4 regions of the Pseudoalteromonas sp. SG43-5 genome follow, and region 3 is predicted to be linked to each of the others. Evidence: predicted binding sites of a transcription regulator. Region 3 holds the regulator's gene; each other region holds the start of a gene.
The links. Region 3 encodes LexA, which represses DNA repair genes until DNA is damaged. Its sites were predicted from a motif close to TACTGTATNNNNATACAGTA; they were not measured.

Region 1: the regulator LexA is predicted to act here: its motif matches at 1,609-1,628, upstream of uvrD (DNA helicase II).
Region 2: the regulator LexA is predicted to act here: its motif matches at 2,571-2,590, upstream of ruvC (crossover junction endodeoxyribonuclease RuvC).
Region 4: the regulator LexA is predicted to act here: its motif matches at 1,419-1,438, upstream of H5161_RS19360 (SulA-like leucine-rich domain-containing protein).

Annotation. Positions count from the first base shown of each region.
Region 1 is NZ_JACJFA010000001.1:504,220-508,448, reverse strand. It holds gene uvrD (DNA helicase II) at 1-1,544, opposite strand, end outside; gene H5161_RS02350 (hypothetical protein) at 1,848-2,072, shown strand; gene H5161_RS02345 (YacL family protein) at 2,189-2,557, shown strand; gene H5161_RS02340 (dUTP diphosphatase) at 2,638-3,261, shown strand; gene yrfG (GMP/IMP nucleotidase) at 3,277-3,924, opposite strand; gene nudE (ADP compounds hydrolase NudE) at 3,986-4,229, shown strand, end outside.
Region 2 is NZ_JACJFA010000004.1:34,360-38,588, forward strand. It holds gene H5161_RS05660 (ABC transporter ATP-binding protein) at 1-18, shown strand, start outside; gene H5161_RS05665 (ABC transporter permease) at 8-2,509, shown strand; gene ruvC (crossover junction endodeoxyribonuclease RuvC) at 2,639-3,163, shown strand; gene ruvA (Holliday junction branch migration protein RuvA) at 3,166-3,783, shown strand; gene ruvB (Holliday junction branch migration DNA helicase RuvB) at 3,791-4,229, shown strand, end outside.
Region 3 is NZ_JACJFA010000018.1:12,416-16,644, forward strand. It holds gene H5161_RS16125 (hypothetical protein) at 1-450, opposite strand, end outside; gene H5161_RS16130 (hypothetical protein) at 764-1,144, shown strand; gene H5161_RS16135 (PaaI family thioesterase) at 1,145-1,585, opposite strand; gene lexA (transcriptional repressor LexA) at 1,753-2,370, shown strand; gene coxB (cytochrome c oxidase subunit II) at 2,855-3,997, shown strand; gene ctaD (cytochrome c oxidase subunit I) at 3,997-4,229, shown strand, end outside.
Region 4 is NZ_JACJFA010000033.1:16,439-20,667, forward strand. It holds gene H5161_RS19350 (NCS2 family permease) at 1-579, opposite strand, end outside; gene H5161_RS19355 (tetratricopeptide repeat protein) at 698-1,162, shown strand; gene H5161_RS19360 (SulA-like leucine-rich domain-containing protein) at 1,461-1,895, shown strand; gene H5161_RS19365 (YchJ family protein) at 1,934-2,413, shown strand; gene H5161_RS19370 (diguanylate cyclase) at 2,488-3,405, opposite strand; gene H5161_RS19375 (DUF6172 family protein) at 3,599-3,901, opposite strand; gene H5161_RS19380 (VC2046/SO_2500 family protein) at 4,081-4,229, opposite strand, start outside.

The DNA of each region.
Region 1 (4,229 bases), on a different contig from region 3:
TCACAAGCGCTAATTAGCTCTTCTAAGTTTTCTACGCGAGCACGGCCTTTTTCACCTTTTTCGGCTTGGTACATTGCCATTAAGCCTGAGGTTTGAATTGTGTACTTGGCTTGCTCATGCAAAGTTAGATCGCTAATTTTATCTTCTATTTGTTCTACTAGTTCTACAAACTTACTTACTGCACCAGAAGCACGACCAGATAAATGCTGTTGTTCTACAATTGCTTTTGCGGCATACCAAAGCGGTAACGATTCTGCTCGTGCACAATCGCGTATATGGCTCAATGTTTTATCGCCAATACCGCGTGCTGGCGTATTAATTACACGCTCAAACGCGGCATCGTCTTGACGATTACCTACTAGGCGTAAGTACGACAACGCATCTTTAATTTCTTGTCGTTCGAAGAATCGCATACCCCCATAAATACGGTATTTTAAGCCTTCTTGCAGCATGGCCTCCTCGAGTACACGAGATTGCGCGTTACTACGGTATAAAATTGCGGCATCTTGTAGGGCATTACCTGCATTTAACCAGCTTCGTAGTTTGCTACTTACAAAGCGTGCTTCGTCTAACTCATTAAATGCCGCATAAATAGAAATTGGCTCGCCATCGTTACCGTCGGTCCATAAGCTTTTACCCATACGCTCTGAGTTATTTTGAATTAATGCATTAGACGCTTTCAAAATAGTTGCTGTTGAACGGTAGTTTTGTTCAAGACGAATGGTTTCTGCGCTAAAGTCAGTTAAAAATCGTTTAATATTTTCGATTTTAGCACCGCGCCAACCGTAAATACTTTGGTCATCGTCGCCTACAATCATGATACTGCGTGTATCGCCTGCAAGTAACTTTAACCAAGCATATTGAATAGTATTTGTATCTTGGAACTCGTCTACGAGCATATGTGCAAAGCGTTGCTGATAATGACGCAGTAACGTTGGGTTATTTTTTAACACTTCGTAGCTGCGTAGTAATATTTCGGCAAAATCTACTAGGCCTGCTCTATCACAGGCCTCTTGGTAGGCGGCGTAAACACGCAGCATCATTTGCTCGTTAATATCGTATGCTTGAATATCTTTAGGGCGAAGTGCTTCATCTTTTTTAGCGCTGATGTACCAGCCAAATTGTTTGGCGGGCCATTTTTTATCATCGATATTCATCGATTTTAATAAGCGCTTGATCATCCGAAGTTGATCGTCAGAGTCTAAAATTTGAAAGGCTTCTGGTAAGTTAGCTTCACGGTGATGAGCACGTAAAATACGATGCGACAAACCATGGAACGTACCAATCCACATACCACCTACAGGGGCTTTTAGTGTTTCTTCAACGCGGCTGCGCATTTCTTTAGCCGCTTTATTAGTAAAGGTTACGGCAAAAATACTGTAAGCAGATGCTTGCTCAACTTGCATAAGCCACGCAATACGATGAACTAACACTCGTGTTTTACCAGACCCAGCACCTGCTAATACCAGCATGTTTTGTAGTGGGGCTGCAACGGCATCGCGTTGTTTGTCATTTAAGCCATCGAGTAATTGTGAAACGTCCATCGTTACGCCTTTTTAATCAATATTGTGGGCAGTATAACAGGTGTTTTTGTTAGGCTAAATAAAATACTGTTTTTATAAACAGCTATTTATAAAATAGCCTTAAAAACGAGTAACTTGATAATTTTTTGAACAAACAAAAAAGCGTAAACGCACAATAAAAATTGCTAATTTGACCTAAAGTTAGCAAAATTTACTAACTCTCTAAATCTAGACTAATTTAACTATTTGATTTGTAAGCTTTAATAAATTGGCATAGAGTGTGTAAGTAAATAATTATAAAATCAAACAAATACAGAGGTTAGTATGGCAGATCAAGGTTCTGGCGGTAACGTAATCGCAGCATTATGTAATATATTTTTTCCTGGTTTAGGGCAGTTAGTGCAAGGGCGTATTTTAGCGGCTATATTTTTTGCACTCGCTATTATAATAAGTTACGCACTAATTTATGTGCTTGTAGGTTTTGTACTAGTGCCTATTATTTACTTATGGTCGATTATTGACGCAGCGCGTTATAGATCGCGAAGTTAACTGCTTTAAAGTTGAATAAAATAGCGCCCTTGTGGCGCTATTTTACTTTATATGTCCTGTGGTTTGCGGGCGTTTACGTATATAATTACGCAATTAAAGATTTACAGGCAAATCCTATGGAATATCAATTTATTCGCGACCCTATTAGTGGGCTACGTATTAAAATAAGTAGTGAACACGCTATTATTGGTCGCTGGCTAAACGAAGAAATAGGCAAAGACAAAGTAGCTATGGTTCAAGCGCTTATTGCATCGGTGAGTTCAAGCTATGAGCCGCTAACGCTAAAAGGCCAAGAAATAGATTTAATATTAACCAAAGACGAAGCACTATTTGAAGCCCATGCGCTTCATCAAGACAGTGAAGACCTAATAGCGTATCAAGATGACGATTTAGCGCTTGAAGAAAATGGTTTAAGTAGTGGTTGTGGCTTTGAAGATTTCATTGATTTAATTGATTCATGGGCTGAATTTAGCGGCTCAAAGTAAACTACATATTAAGATAGTGCTGATGCGTTAAGCTTCCTTTATCTGTACTATTACACTAATCAAAAACGACAGGAATGAATATGTCTGCCAATTTAAACAAGCTAGTAGTTATGCTAGAAATGCAAAACGCCATGAACACTAAAGTACATGAGCAATGGTTTACTCAAGGATTCGAATGGTACCGCGCTATTTGGGTTGAGTGCGCTGAAATGCTGGATCATCATGGTTGGAAATGGTGGAAAAAACAAACACCAGATACTGAACAAGTTATTTTAGAGTTGGTTGATATTTTTCATTTTGGTCTATCGCTTAGAATTGACGGCAAAACTAGCTACGAAGACTTAGCAAAGCAACTTGAAGCTGAGCTTAGTAATGCTCAACAAGCGGATGACTTTAAACAAACGCTAGAAATATTAGCGGCTTCCGCCGTTGCAGATAAAACGTTTAATGCCGCTGCCTTTGCCGGCTGTATGGCGCAAATGGGTATGGATATTGATGATTTATATCGCGGCTACGTAGGTAAAAACACGTTAAACTTTTTCCGTCAAGATCATGGCTACAAAGACGGTAGCTACATTAAAGAGTGGAACGGGCAAGAAGATAACGAGCATTTAGTTGAAGTAGTTAAAAGCCTTGATACAGAACATGCAGATTTTGCAAAGTTAGTGTACCAAGGCCTTGAAGCGCGTTACCCAAAAATCTAGCCCACGTAAACTGAGTTAAATAATCTTACGATAGTCGGTAACACTCAGGTAATCGGCTATTTCGTTATGTGGTTGTTGGCTATCAGGGTTAGCAACTGCAAGTAAGTGCTCGATGCCGTATTCTCGTGCGGCATTTAATACCGGCACACTGTCATCTACAAACAAAGTGCGCTGCTTATTAAACCCTAAGTCTTTTTGTACTTGGTGCCACAAACTTTGCTGCTCTTTACTTACTCCATATTCATGAGTAGACACTACACCATCTAGGTAGTTATCAATCGCTGTATGCTCAAATTTCAGCATGACACTCTCAGGGTGGGCGTTGGTAAGCAAAATTAACTCTTTGCCTGCTTTTTTAAGCTCGGTTAAAAAATGAGGTACATCTTCGCGCATTTTAATTAAATGCTGAGACTCTCGTTTAAGCTCCATTATAGGCAAGTTTAATTGCTGCTCCCAATAATCTAAACAATACCACTGTATTTGACCGCTCACAGCTTGATAGCGTTTTAAAATATCTGCTTTAGCTGCATCTAGGCTAATGCCTCTAGCTAATGCGTGTTGCGCAGGGATAACGTTAAGCCAAAAATGACTGTCGTAATGTAAATCGAGTAATGTTCCATCCATGTCGAGCAAAACGGTATCGATTTTTGACCAATTTAACATAGGAATTTCAACTTATAAGGTTTATTATTGAACTAACTGCCATGATAGCAAATTAACGCCAATGACACAGAAAAAGCACCCAACACCACCACAAATCCTCAGTAACAATGTTGTTGCTAAAAGTCGCCTGTTTACTGTGGAGTCTTTAGAGTTAAAGTTTTCTAATAACGAAGAGCGCCAGTATGAGCGAATTCGCGGCGGTGGCCGGGGAGCAGTGATGATTGTTCCGTTAAGTGCAGATAATGAGTTACTACTTGTACGTGAATACTGTGCGGGTACAAACAATTACCAGTTAGGTTTTCCTA
Region 2 (4,229 bases), on a different contig from region 3:
GTTGCTAATGTGGGTTAAGTTAGCGCTTAAGTTATTTTCGCGAGAATTTCGCCGTGGTGAGCTCACGGTTATAAGCGCAGCTATCGCCCTTGCTGTTTTAACCGTGCTTACACTGTCGATGGTTACTGAGCGAATAGGGCAAAGTATTGCGCAAAAAAGCAGTGCTTTTATTGCAGCAGACCGTGTACTTGCAAGCGACCATGTTCTGGACACCGCTTTTATTACTCAAGCACAGAGCCAAAATTTAAAAACGGCGCAAATGGTGTATTTCGACACTATGTTGTTTGCCGATGATGAAATGCAGTTTAGCTCAGTAAAAGCGGCATCTAATGCGTACCCGCTAAAAGGGCAGTTAAAAGTTAAAGATACCCTAACCGGTGAAACTAAAGTTGCTAATAGCGGGCCAACGCCGGGTAATGTGTGGCTAAGTGAGTCGGTATTTTACAGTTTAAATATTGATATAGGCGCGCAAGTAGAGCTTGGCGCGGCATTATTTAATGTTTCAAAAGTTATTGTAGAAGAGCCAGACGCGCCATTTAATGTATTTTCAAGTAGCCGTCGTGTGCTTATTAATATTGACGATGTTGCAAAAACTGAAGTTGTGCAGCCGGGTAGTCGAGTTTATTACCGCCAACTTTATGCAGGTAGTGAGGCCGACATAAATAGCTTTTACGAGTGGCTTAAACCACAAATGAAAGAAAACCAACAATGGTATGGCGTTAAAGACCGCCAATCACCCATTTCAAACAGCTTAAACCGCGCTGAGAGCTTTTTATTACTTGCTGGTTTACTGGGCATTATTTTAGCCGCAGTGGCTATAGCTGTTTCAGCAAAACGTTATTGTGAACGCCAATACGACCCAGTAGCGATGATGAAAACGCTAGGCGGTAGCCGTTCAATGATCCGCAAAATATACATGCTCCATTTATTGCTTGTATGTGCAATGGCGGTAAGTATTGGGCTGTTAATTGGTTATGGCTTGCAAGAAATAGCAACAAGTTACTTATCAAAAAGTATGGGCACAGAGCTGCCTTTAGGTGGCTTTAAACCTTGGCTGGTAGCTATAAGCACTGGCGTAATTTGTGCCGTTATGTTTTCTATTAAACCGTTATTTGATTTATTTGATATTCCACCGCTTAGAGTACTGCGCCGTAACTTAGGTGACAAGTTGGCTGTAAGTCGTGTGCATTTAGGTATGAGTGCGCTAACTGTGTTTTTATTAATGTGGTTATTTAGTAACAACATAAAAATAACGCTTATTTTGTTTATATCAACACTTGCGCTAATTGGTGTGCTGTTTTTAGTATCTAAATTAATATTTGGTGGTGGTCGAAAGCTAGGATTAAAGCCAGGTAATAGTTGGTCGCTTGCAATTGCATCTATCCAAAAGCGTGCCAATGTGAACGCGGTACAGTTAATTAGTTTTTCGTTAGCAATTAAATTACTGCTGTTTTTAGTGGTACTTAAAAACGACATGATATCTGATTGGCAGTCGCAGCTTCCAAACGACGCGCCTAATGCGTTTTTGGTTAATATTACGCAAAATGAGCTTGAGCCAATTAATGAATATTTAGCTCAAAAAGATATTCAGGTATCAGAGTTTTATCCCACTATTCGTGGGCGCGTAAATGCGGTAAACGGCGAGCTGGTAGCACGTTCTGTATCGCTGCAAGACAACGAGAAAAAAGACGAAGAAGCACGTGCAGGTATTGGTCGTGAGCTAAACCTTACATGGCTTAAAGATGTGCCTGACCAAAATGAAGTAACACAAGGCACGTGGTTTGGTGAAAATGCGATGGCTGAGGCTTCAGTAGAGGAGTCGATGCTTGAGCGTTTAGATGTTGAGATAGGCGATACGCTAACATTTTTAATTGGTTCGCAGTCGTTCGATGCTAAAATCACCAGTGTGCGCAAAGTTAATTGGGCCACGCTTAAACCTAACTTTTTTATTATTTTAAGCCCAGATGTACTTGCAGATTTTCCCGCAACGTATATTTCGTCGGTACGTATAAACCCAGACCAAAAGCGTGATTTTAGCCAGTTATTACGTACTTACCCTACTATTACAGCTATTGATATTGATAACTTTGTTAAGCAAATACAAACTACTATTTCGCAAGTATCGCTCGCCATTGGCTTTGTACTTGCAATTGTAGTGCTGTGTGGCGCGCTTGTACTTATATCGCAAGTGCAAGCTAGTTTAGGTGAGCGTATGCAAGAAATTGTAATACTGCGAACGCTTGGGGCTAAAAGCCGATTAATTAAAAACGCGACCCTGTATGAGTTTTTATTACTAGGCGGTTTAGCTGGTTTAGTGGCTGCATTTTTTAGTGATATAGCGCTTTTGATTGTGCAGCAACAAATGTTTGATTTAGCAGGTAAGTTACACCCACATATATGGATTATAGGTCCGGTAGCTGGCGGCGTATTTGTGGCAGGTTTAGGTTATTTAATGATTGCCCGAACACTTAAACAAAATACCCAAGGATTAGTGCGTGCCCTAGGGTAAGCTTAAACTAACATGCTCTGTAAATGCCCACCTAGTACGTGGGCATTTTTGTTTTTCTTTGTACTGGTAATTTATACAGTGCTCTGGCATTATTAGCTTAATTTAAAAATAATAACAATGGAGCGCTGTTTGGCCATCATTTTAGGGATCGATCCTGGTTCACGTTTGACCGGATATGGTGTTGTTGCCCATCAAGGTTCTAAATTTACATACTTAGGCAGTGGCTGTATTAAGTTAGCCGATCATCCTTTTCCGGTTAGGCTTAAAATGATCTACCAAGGCATTACACAGCTTATTGAGCAGTTTTCGCCAGAAACCTTTGCCATTGAAAAAGTATTTATGGCTCACAACCCCGATTCAGCTTTAAAACTTGGCCAAGCTAGAGGCGCTGCTATTGTAGGTGCTGCAATGGCCGACTTGCCCGTATTTGAATATTCAGCTAGGCAAATTAAGCAAGCAGTAGTAGGTAACGGTGGCGCTGATAAAACTCAAGTGCAACACATGGTAAAAAATATTTTAAAACTACCTGGTACGCCACAAGCCGATGCAGCTGATGCACTCGCTATTGCGATTTGCCACGCTCACTCAGAACAAAATTTAATTAAACTAGCGGGCAGCGCAAGCAAAACCGTTAGAGGACGTTTAAGGAAATAATTATGATAGGCCGCTTAAATGGTATTTTAGTCGAAAAACAGCCACCAGAAATATTACTCGAAGTAAGTGGTGTAGGTTACGAAGTACAAATGCCAATGACCTGTTTTTACGATTTACCAAAAATTGGTGAAAATGCGATTGTTTACACTCACTTTGTAGTGCGTGAAGATGCTCAACTATTATTTGGTTTTAATAATAAAGTTGAACGTGCTTTGTTTAGAGAGCTATTAAAAGCAAATGGCGTAGGGCCAAAACTTGGCTTAGCTATTTTATCGGGCATGTCGGCAAAACAATTTGTAAGTTGTGTAAATAACGAAGACTCAACATCGCTTGTTAAATTACCCGGTGTAGGTAAAAAAACAGCCGAGCGTTTAGTACTCGAAATGAAAGACAGGCTAAAAGATTGGGGTAATGATTTATTTACGCCATTTAGCGACAGCGCAGTAATAGAGCCAATGAGCGATGCGACAATTGCTAATAATGCAGCGGATGATGCCGTATCGGCACTGCTTGCATTAGGTTATAAATTGCCACAAGCTCAAAAAGCAGTAAAATCGATAAGTAAACCCGATATGTCTACTGAGGTTCTTATTAGAGAATCTTTAAAATCTATGTTGTGAGTAACCCATGATTGAAGCGGATCGCTTAATTGATGCGACTGAAAAAACAAATGAAGACTCTATAGATCGTGCAATAAGACCAAAACTTTTAGCCGACTACAGAGGCCAGCCTCATGTTAAGCAGCAAATGGAAATTTTTATTGAAGCTGCCCGAACCCGTGGTGAAGCGCTTGATCATTTATTAATATTTGGCCCACCTGGGCTTGGTAAAACCACGCTTGCAAATATTGTAGCCAATGAATTACACGTAAGTATTAAAACAACATCAGGCCCTGTACTTGAAAAAGCAGGCGATTTAGCTGCTCTACTTACTAATTTAGAAGAGGGCGACGTACTGTTTATTGATGAAATACACAGGCTAAGCCCGCAAGTTGAAGAAATACTGTATCCCGCAATGGAAGACTACCAGCTTGATATAATGATTGGTGAAGGTCCAGCTGCGCGTT
Region 3 (4,229 bases):
CCAAACATTGGTTTTATATCCGACTTCCCGCGTACCTAGCTTTAGTAGTACAGCGCTTGTTACTTGAGCGTCAATAAGTAAGTGTGCTTTAGCATTTGCGGTAATTTGTATTTTAGTTGGCGGTTCAAATGGTCGGCCTGTTATTCCATTGAAGCTTTGCTGCTCGTTATTACTAAAGACAGTAATAAGTGGTGTAGTTAAGAAGTTCTCAAAAATTATTTGTGTTGGATTAACCACCTGAGAGGCAATATCGTCAAGGGAGGCAACATAATCAGCCTGCGTAAATGGGTTATTAAGAGTACGTGTTGCAAGATGCTCCCCATGAACTTTATCAAGAGGGATTGCACTCATAATTAAACCACCTAGTAACCATGCTAAAATTTGTAGTGCTAATAAATATCCTAACCATTTATGTAACTTGCGAGCATGTTTAAATATTTTTTTATTCATGTTTTAGTCTTATTATTTTTAGAGGCTAGTTTATTACATTAATGGGATAAGTTACTGCGACATTTTGTCGCAGTTTAAACTATAGCTTACTGTAATCATTTAAAAATAAAAAAGATTACACTTAAATTCCTAACATGACTTATCTGTTTAATTGAGCTGGATGTTTGATATCCAGCTAGCTTTAAATGCTAAAAAATACTTAAAAGCTGCGAAATATCCATATAAAGTGGTTATTAGGGCATAGTTGATTTGGTATAACGGTAAAACTGCGTTAAAGTTTGCAATGAAATTATTAGAGGATAAATACGAAACGATGTCGGAAATTCAATTTTTAAATGTAGATCTTGAGCTTGAATCAAAGCAAGATATTAGTTTGCTAGTGGCGGACTTGAAAAAAGTCGCGACGATTTTACATTATGACAAAGACGAATACCGTCAACTAGCGCGTATTGAAGCTACAGGTGAGGTGAGCACACCTGATAAAGCCATAAACCATATATGTGAGCTTATTGAATCGTGTTCGCGTAACGCGCTAAAGCAATGGTTAAGCTGTTCACGTAGAACGTTTGATATTGGTTTTGAATCAGGGACTTCTCCTAAGTGCTTTAATCAAGCCTTAGATGCAGATACATTATTGCGTATATCTGCGATTGGTGCGGGTATGGAAATTACCATTTACCCAATCGAAAAGTAACTATCTTCGCTCTACGACTGCTGCGGTCATTTTTGATACGCAGCACAGCTCATTGCGGCTATTTGTAATTTTTATTTCCCATACTGAACTACGTTTACCTATATGAAATGCTCTAGCCGTGGCTGTTAAAGTGCCGTTGCGAGATGCTTTTAAATGACTTGCGCTAATCTCCTGCCCTACACAGTAAAATTTAGTAAAATCGACAACAAAGTTAGCGGCATAGCTGGCAACTGTTTCGGCAAGTACAACGTTAGCACCGCCGTGTACCATCCCCATTGGGTTATGATGCTCAGGAATTGCCGGCATTGTGGCAACCAAATAATCATCGCCAATTTCTGTGACTTCTATCCCCATAGTTTTCATTAATGTTCCTTGGCCATTAATGCCTTGTTCTAACTGCTTGCACAGCTCTAAGGTGATGGGCTGGTACCAAATACTCATAATGTCTCCTTTGCATTTTTAATCATTTATAAACTTAGCTTTAGTTATATCCCTAAAATGTACACAAGTGAAATTACTTTAGCTATTTTAAGGCTTAATTTAAATTTGCGATTTTTATTTAACTGTATATACTCACAGTTAAATGTACTGTATGGAAAACCAGTTGTATGCGACCATTAACGAACCGCCAAGCTCAAATACTCGAACTAATTAAAGTTTTTATTAAAGACACTGGTATGCCTCCTACACGTGCTGAAATAGCGCAAACATTAGGTTTTAAAAGTGCCAATGCTGCTGAAGAACATTTAAAAGCACTTGCTAAAAAAGGCGCAATTAAAATGAAACCAGGTGCAAGCCGTGGTATTCAATTAATTGAAGAAGAAGAGCCAGAACAATTAGGTTTACCGCTTATAGGGCGTGTTGCTGCTGGTTCACCTATTTTGGCGCAAGAGCACGTTGAAAGTCACTGCAAAATCGATCCATTAATGTTTAAACCGGCTGCAGATTTTTTACTACGCGTTAACGGTATGAGCATGAAAGATATTGGTATTATGGATGGTGATTTACTTGCTGTACATCGTACTCAAACTGCTGAAAATGGACAAGTTGTTGTTGCTCGCCTAGATGAAGACGTAACTGTAAAACGTCTTGAGAAAGCGGGTCGTAAAGTATTACTTCATGCTGAAAACGACGATTTTGACTCTATTGAAGTAGATCTTGAGAATGAGTCTTTTAATATTGAAGGCTTAGCCGTTGGCGTTATAAGAAACGCTGATTGGATGTGACTTTAAAAATAGCTTTTAAACAAGCAGTTTTATAAATGCGTACTAATTAGTACGCATTTTTGTTTTAAAATTTGTACTAAAAAATAGGGCGTAAACAGCCCACTGACTATTTAAGCTGTAAACTTTTTTGCACTTATATTTTCCCCCTCCGAATGCGTTAAACCCCTTTGTTTTGCTCATATTTTGAACTTCCTGTTGCCCAGTTGATTACCGATTTTTTATTAATTATTCAATATCACCTGATTGTTTTTTATACTAAAACTTGCTTGTTGTTCGTTTTTTAGCTAATTGTTAATGTGCTGAGCTAATAATAACTCACAGCTTTTTAGTTTTGAGAACACACAATATACACAAACTCGTTGTTGGCGCAGCAAAACCAATCAATATTAAATAAGATTGGCTAAAAAAATAAAAATAACGAATTGGCGTTTAAGCCGTATGCCTCTTCGCTTTGCATTCGCAATAGCATCAAAGGAGCCGTCACATGGGTAAACTGACCTCTACCTTGTGGCTTATATTATGTGTTTTTTCGCACCCAGTTTTGGCTAACATCCAATACAATATGCGCAAAGGCGTAACCGATATAAGCAATAATGTATATCAGCTGCACATGACCATATTTATAATATGTTGTGTGATTGGGGTGATAGTGTTCGCAATTATGTTTTGGGCACTTATTCATCACCGTAAATCTAAAGGGGCTGTACCTGCCCAATTTCACGAAAGCACTAAAGTAGAAATACTTTGGACTGCAATTCCGTTTGTTATTTTAATTGCTATGGCAGTACCAGCCACTAAAACCCTAATTGCAATGGAAGATGCCAGCAAAGCTGATCTCACTATTAAAATTACGGGTTCGCAATGGAAATGGCATTATGAATATATGGGTGAAGATGTAGAGTTCTACTCTATTTTATCTACCCCGCAAGATGAAATCGCGAATCTTGCAGATAAAAATCCTAACTACTTACTTGAGGTTGATAAGCCTCTTGTACTGCCAATAAATCAAAAAGTACGATTTTTAATGACTTCTGATGATGTTATTCACTCTTGGTGGGTACCTGATTTTGCAGTTAAAAAAGATGCGAACCCCGGCTTTATAAATGAAACATGGACGAACATAAACGAAGAAGGTACTTACCGAGGACAATGTGCTGAGTTGTGTGGTAAAGACCATGGCTTTATGCCCGTTGTGGTGGTCGCTAAATCTGAGGCTGATTTTAAAACATGGCTTGCAGATGCAAAGCAGGTTAAACAAAAAGCAGCATTAGCAGATGCCGCATTACTTGATAAAACCCTCCCAAAAGAAGAATTAATGACTTTAGGCGAACAAGTATATATGGCTAATTGTGCTGCATGTCATCAACCTACTGGCATGGGGTTACCGGGCGTATTCCCTGCACTTAAAGGCAGCCCGATAGTGCTTGGCGATATAAAAGATCACATTGATGTAGTTATCCATGGACGACCCGGTACGGCAATGCAAGCTTTTGCCAAGCAGTTATCTATAAAGCAATTAGCTGCGGTTATTACTTATAAACGTAATGCGTGGGGTAATGATACGGGTGATGTTATTCAACCGAGTCAAATACAGACAGCACTTGATGCCAAAGTGGAGGCGAACTAATGAGTAGCATAGTAGAACAACCTAACGCCAATGAAGCTCATCATGCTCATCACCCAGCTAAAGGTTTTAAACGCTGGCTTTACACAACTAATCATAAAGATATAGGTAGTTTATATTTAATTTTTTCGCTGACCATGTTCTTAATTGGTGGCGCAATGGCCATGGTGATCAGGGCTGAATTATTTCAACCAGGTTTACAGTTGGTCGACCCTCACTTTTTTAATCAAATGAC
Region 4 (4,229 bases), on a different contig from region 3:
ACCGCTTTTAAAATCGCGGTATAAAAGCGCTGCAATTACAAAAAAGCTTAATATAGCCAATAATGGGCCTGGGGAAGTAATGTCGCCCAATTGCACTAATGTTGCTGAGCTTGAGACAATAATGCCTGCATTTTTAAGGGCAATTAAGGCTAAAAAAGCACCTATACCTGTTGCGATAGCTCGCTTGAGCACCAGAGGTATGGCATTAATAATCCATTCTCTGACTTTAAATAAGCTTAAAAATAAAAATATACAACCCGACATAAAAACAGCCCCTAATGCGGCTTGCCAGGTATAACCCATTCCTAATACGACGCCATACGTAAAAAAGGCATTTAGTCCCATGCCAGGCGCTAATGCTAATGGATAATTAGCCCACAAACCCATTATAAAACAGCCTATCGCAGCTGCTATACAGGTAGCTACAAATGCAGCCCCTTGGTCCATCCCTGCCTCAGCAAGCATAGCCGGGTTTACAAATACAATGTATACCATAGTGATAAAGGTCGTTAGGCCAGCAACGCATTCGCGTTTAACTGTTGAGTTATTTTCGCTGAGTTTAAATAAGGCTTCAAACATAATAAACTTGTGATAGTAAAAAGTGACGAGATTTTAACATAAAAATTATCTTTTACAGGACATTTTACCTTGCTATATACTAAACTGTTAAAGTAGTTAAAATAATAAATGAACCAATATGCTTAAAACAACACCTTGTGAGCAAGACTTAGAGCAACAGCTAGACAACATTTTAGGTTTTGTTACTCAACCAGAAAGCAGCCCCGCGCCCATTGATAATAAAAAAGATGAGCAAAGTACTATTAATAAAGCCCTATATTATTTAAAAAATAATCAAGCTCCATTGGCTGCAAAATGGATGCGCCTTGCTGCAATGGCAGGAAACCATAGAGCACAGTTTTATTTAGGTTTATTTTTTGTAAAAGGTGAAGGCGTGCCACAAAGTGTATTTCATGCTGTAGCTTGGTTGAGCTTAGCGAGTAGCCAAGGATACGCACCTGCCACTGCAGCGGTTACAGATATACGCAAACATATCGAAACTAAGCGATTTAAAGATGCTCAATGTTATGCAGCAAGTTTGTACGAACAAATTCACCAACTCCAGTTTTCTCATATGATCCCTCGCACGAGTGAAGACACATAAACCAACTAAGTTATAAGTACTGTATACAGTGTTGAAAAATACTGTATATAGTTACAAAGATACTCCTACTCAGTATAAAACCCACAAATTAAAACATTACTCAAAAATTTATTTTTGAAATACCCTCTCAAAAACAAACCTATAACAAGTTGATTAATAAAGAATTATAGATTTAAAAATAAAAAACAATGATCAAAGGCTGAATAACTGTACAAATAAATAGCATAAAATGCTTGCACGAAAGCACTGTATAAACTACTGTATATGAATACTGTATAAAAACCCAGTGAGTAAAATTATGTTACAGCCTATTACCGTAAGAACAGTTAAAAGTTACCAACAAGACGAGCAAAGCGATTGCGTAAATTTGATCCAAATTGAAGATGAAATTTCAGCGACCTTTGAGCTTTTAAAAGTATTACACCAATACAATAGCTCTAATGCATGGACGTTACTAATTGCGCCAGATCATGTACCTAGCAAAGCTTTACTTGACTCATGCTCTATTGATACAAGCAAATTACTTGTTATTAGACAGAAGCACCTAGTAAATTTAGAGTATGTATTAAATTCTGCGTTACATAATGGAAACTTTGCAGCGGTAATTACCTGGACCGATATAGTTAATAACCAACTACTTACAAATCTATCGTTCGATTTAAGTAAAACGAATACAAAACTATACTGTTTTACTAAAAACGCTCAAACAACAGAGATACCACTCGCTCAATAAGCTTGTTAAACTAATGTTTTAGATTCTGTATTATTATTATGACTTCACTCAATACCACATTATGTTTTTGCAGCAGTGGGCACAATTATGCCGATTGCTGCGAGCCGCTTCACTTATCTGTAAAGCAAGCTGACACTCCTGAACAACTTATGCGCTCACGATTCAGCGCTTATGTTATTAAAAATGCAAAATATGTTTATCAAACCTACGCAAAAGAAAAACAAGCTGAGAATCCGGTTAAAGAAATCAATGATTTTGCTAACAGCTGTCGATTTATAAATCTTGATTTAATTGACTCAAGCCATGATGGCGATACTGGAACTGTAGAATTTAAAGCCCAATATTTTTATCAAAACTTATTTTGTGAGCTTCATGAAAAATCGCAGTTTATTAAAGAAAACACTCAATGGCGTTATTTAGATGGCACTATATATCCTGTTGAAGATATTAAAGTAGGCAGAAATGATAACTGCCCATGCGGTAGCAATAAAAAGTACAAAAAATGTCATAGCATGTAATAAATAATCTTATTTAATATTTATCACCTAAAAGGTGTTTTTAAGTGGCAGAGTGATTTATTAGCTAACTAAACTTAAAAACACACTTTGTTACGCCCTTGCATTTTAGACTCATACATTTTTTCATCTGCGATCTGCAACGTGTTTTTGTTATTTACGTATGGTTGTAGGGTTGCACCGCCAATACTAATAGTCACAAAATCATATTCTGAATATTTGTGTAATATTCCTAAATCGGCCACATTCTGTTTAATTTTATCAGCAACACAAATTGCACCTTCAGTGCTTGTATGCGGTAGAACAACTACAAACTCTTCGCCGCCATAACGCGCAACAAAATCGGTTGGCCTTTGCAAACTATTAGTAATAGTTTGTGCTACTAGGTTTAACACCGTATCCCCCTGCACATGACCATAGATATCATTGTATTGCTTAAAATAATCTATATCGATGAGTAATAATGCATAGTCAACTTTTTCTCGTAAGGCGCTTCGTTCCATTTTAGAAAAATGTGCATCAAAATAACGGCGATTGAATACTTTAGTTAAATCATCTAAAAATACTTTTTGATTGAGTAAGTCGTGTTGTAATTTTAACGTTATATGGGCACGAACCCTTCTAAATAGTGTTTCTTTTACAATCGGCTTTTTAATAAAATCAACAGCTCCGGCTTCCCAACACTCTTCTTCTTCGTTTTCAAAGGATGTAACAAAAATAACTGGGATATCCTGTGTTTCAGTATTATTTTTTAATTTTAAACATGTATCAATACCACTCATTCCACCCATACTAATATCGAGTAGGACTATATCGGGTACATTTACATTACAAATTTCAATTGCTTCTTCACCACTTCCAGCTGTTGTCACATTAAAATGCTCAGATAATATTTTTTTTAATACGATTAAGCTTAATAACTGATCGTCAACTATAAGTACTTTAGAATTCTTTAAACTTAGTTTTAATTGATGGTCAGAGTAATTTATTGGCATAGTAAAAATGTTTTGTTTTTTTAATTAAAAACAGCCTATAGCATCACATTTTGTTATGCAAATGTTAATTAACAGGGATTCTACTTATTGGTTATTAATAAAAATGCTTTTTAGTAAATCTTTATTGCATAAAAACAAAAAATGAGCCACTTGGGCTCATTTTATAACTTTGAATACTTAATTTAGTTAAGTATTATTCGTCATCATCTAAATCTAATTGCTGACGTTGAGCAGGTCGAGCTAAAATCTCTACATAGAAAGAGGTCAAACCTTGCTTTTCAATTTCGCCAATTTGGTTACTTAATTCAGCAACGTGCACAACTTGCGCATCTTCAGCTGTGTTACCAAACTTACAGTCAAATGCCCAATAGTCAGCATCTTCAGGTAGCGTTTTATTACGCTCTCTTTTCAAATATTTTTTCACTTCGTGCTTTGCAGCATCAACCATACGAGGGTATTTGATTTTCTCGTGATTTAGCGTGAATGTTTTCTTCATTACGTTCCTAATTACCTTGGTTTAATGATAATGGCATTTCATGTCATACCATTTGACGCCATTATAGCAATTGCATTTAATTTTTGGATGCTTTTTTTTCATTAAATCAATTATTAGCAAATATATAAAGCAGACCCGTTATAAAGCATATATTAACTGATGATTATTACAATCATATATCACACCGCAATAAGCTGAAGTGGTTGATGTATTGCATCATTATTAAGGCTGTCGTAAAAAGCAGCTGCATCTATAGGAGGATTAGCAAGTTGTGTTTGTTCGCTTTTAATTCTTCTTCTGACAGCAAGCTCACAGTTATCTATTATAT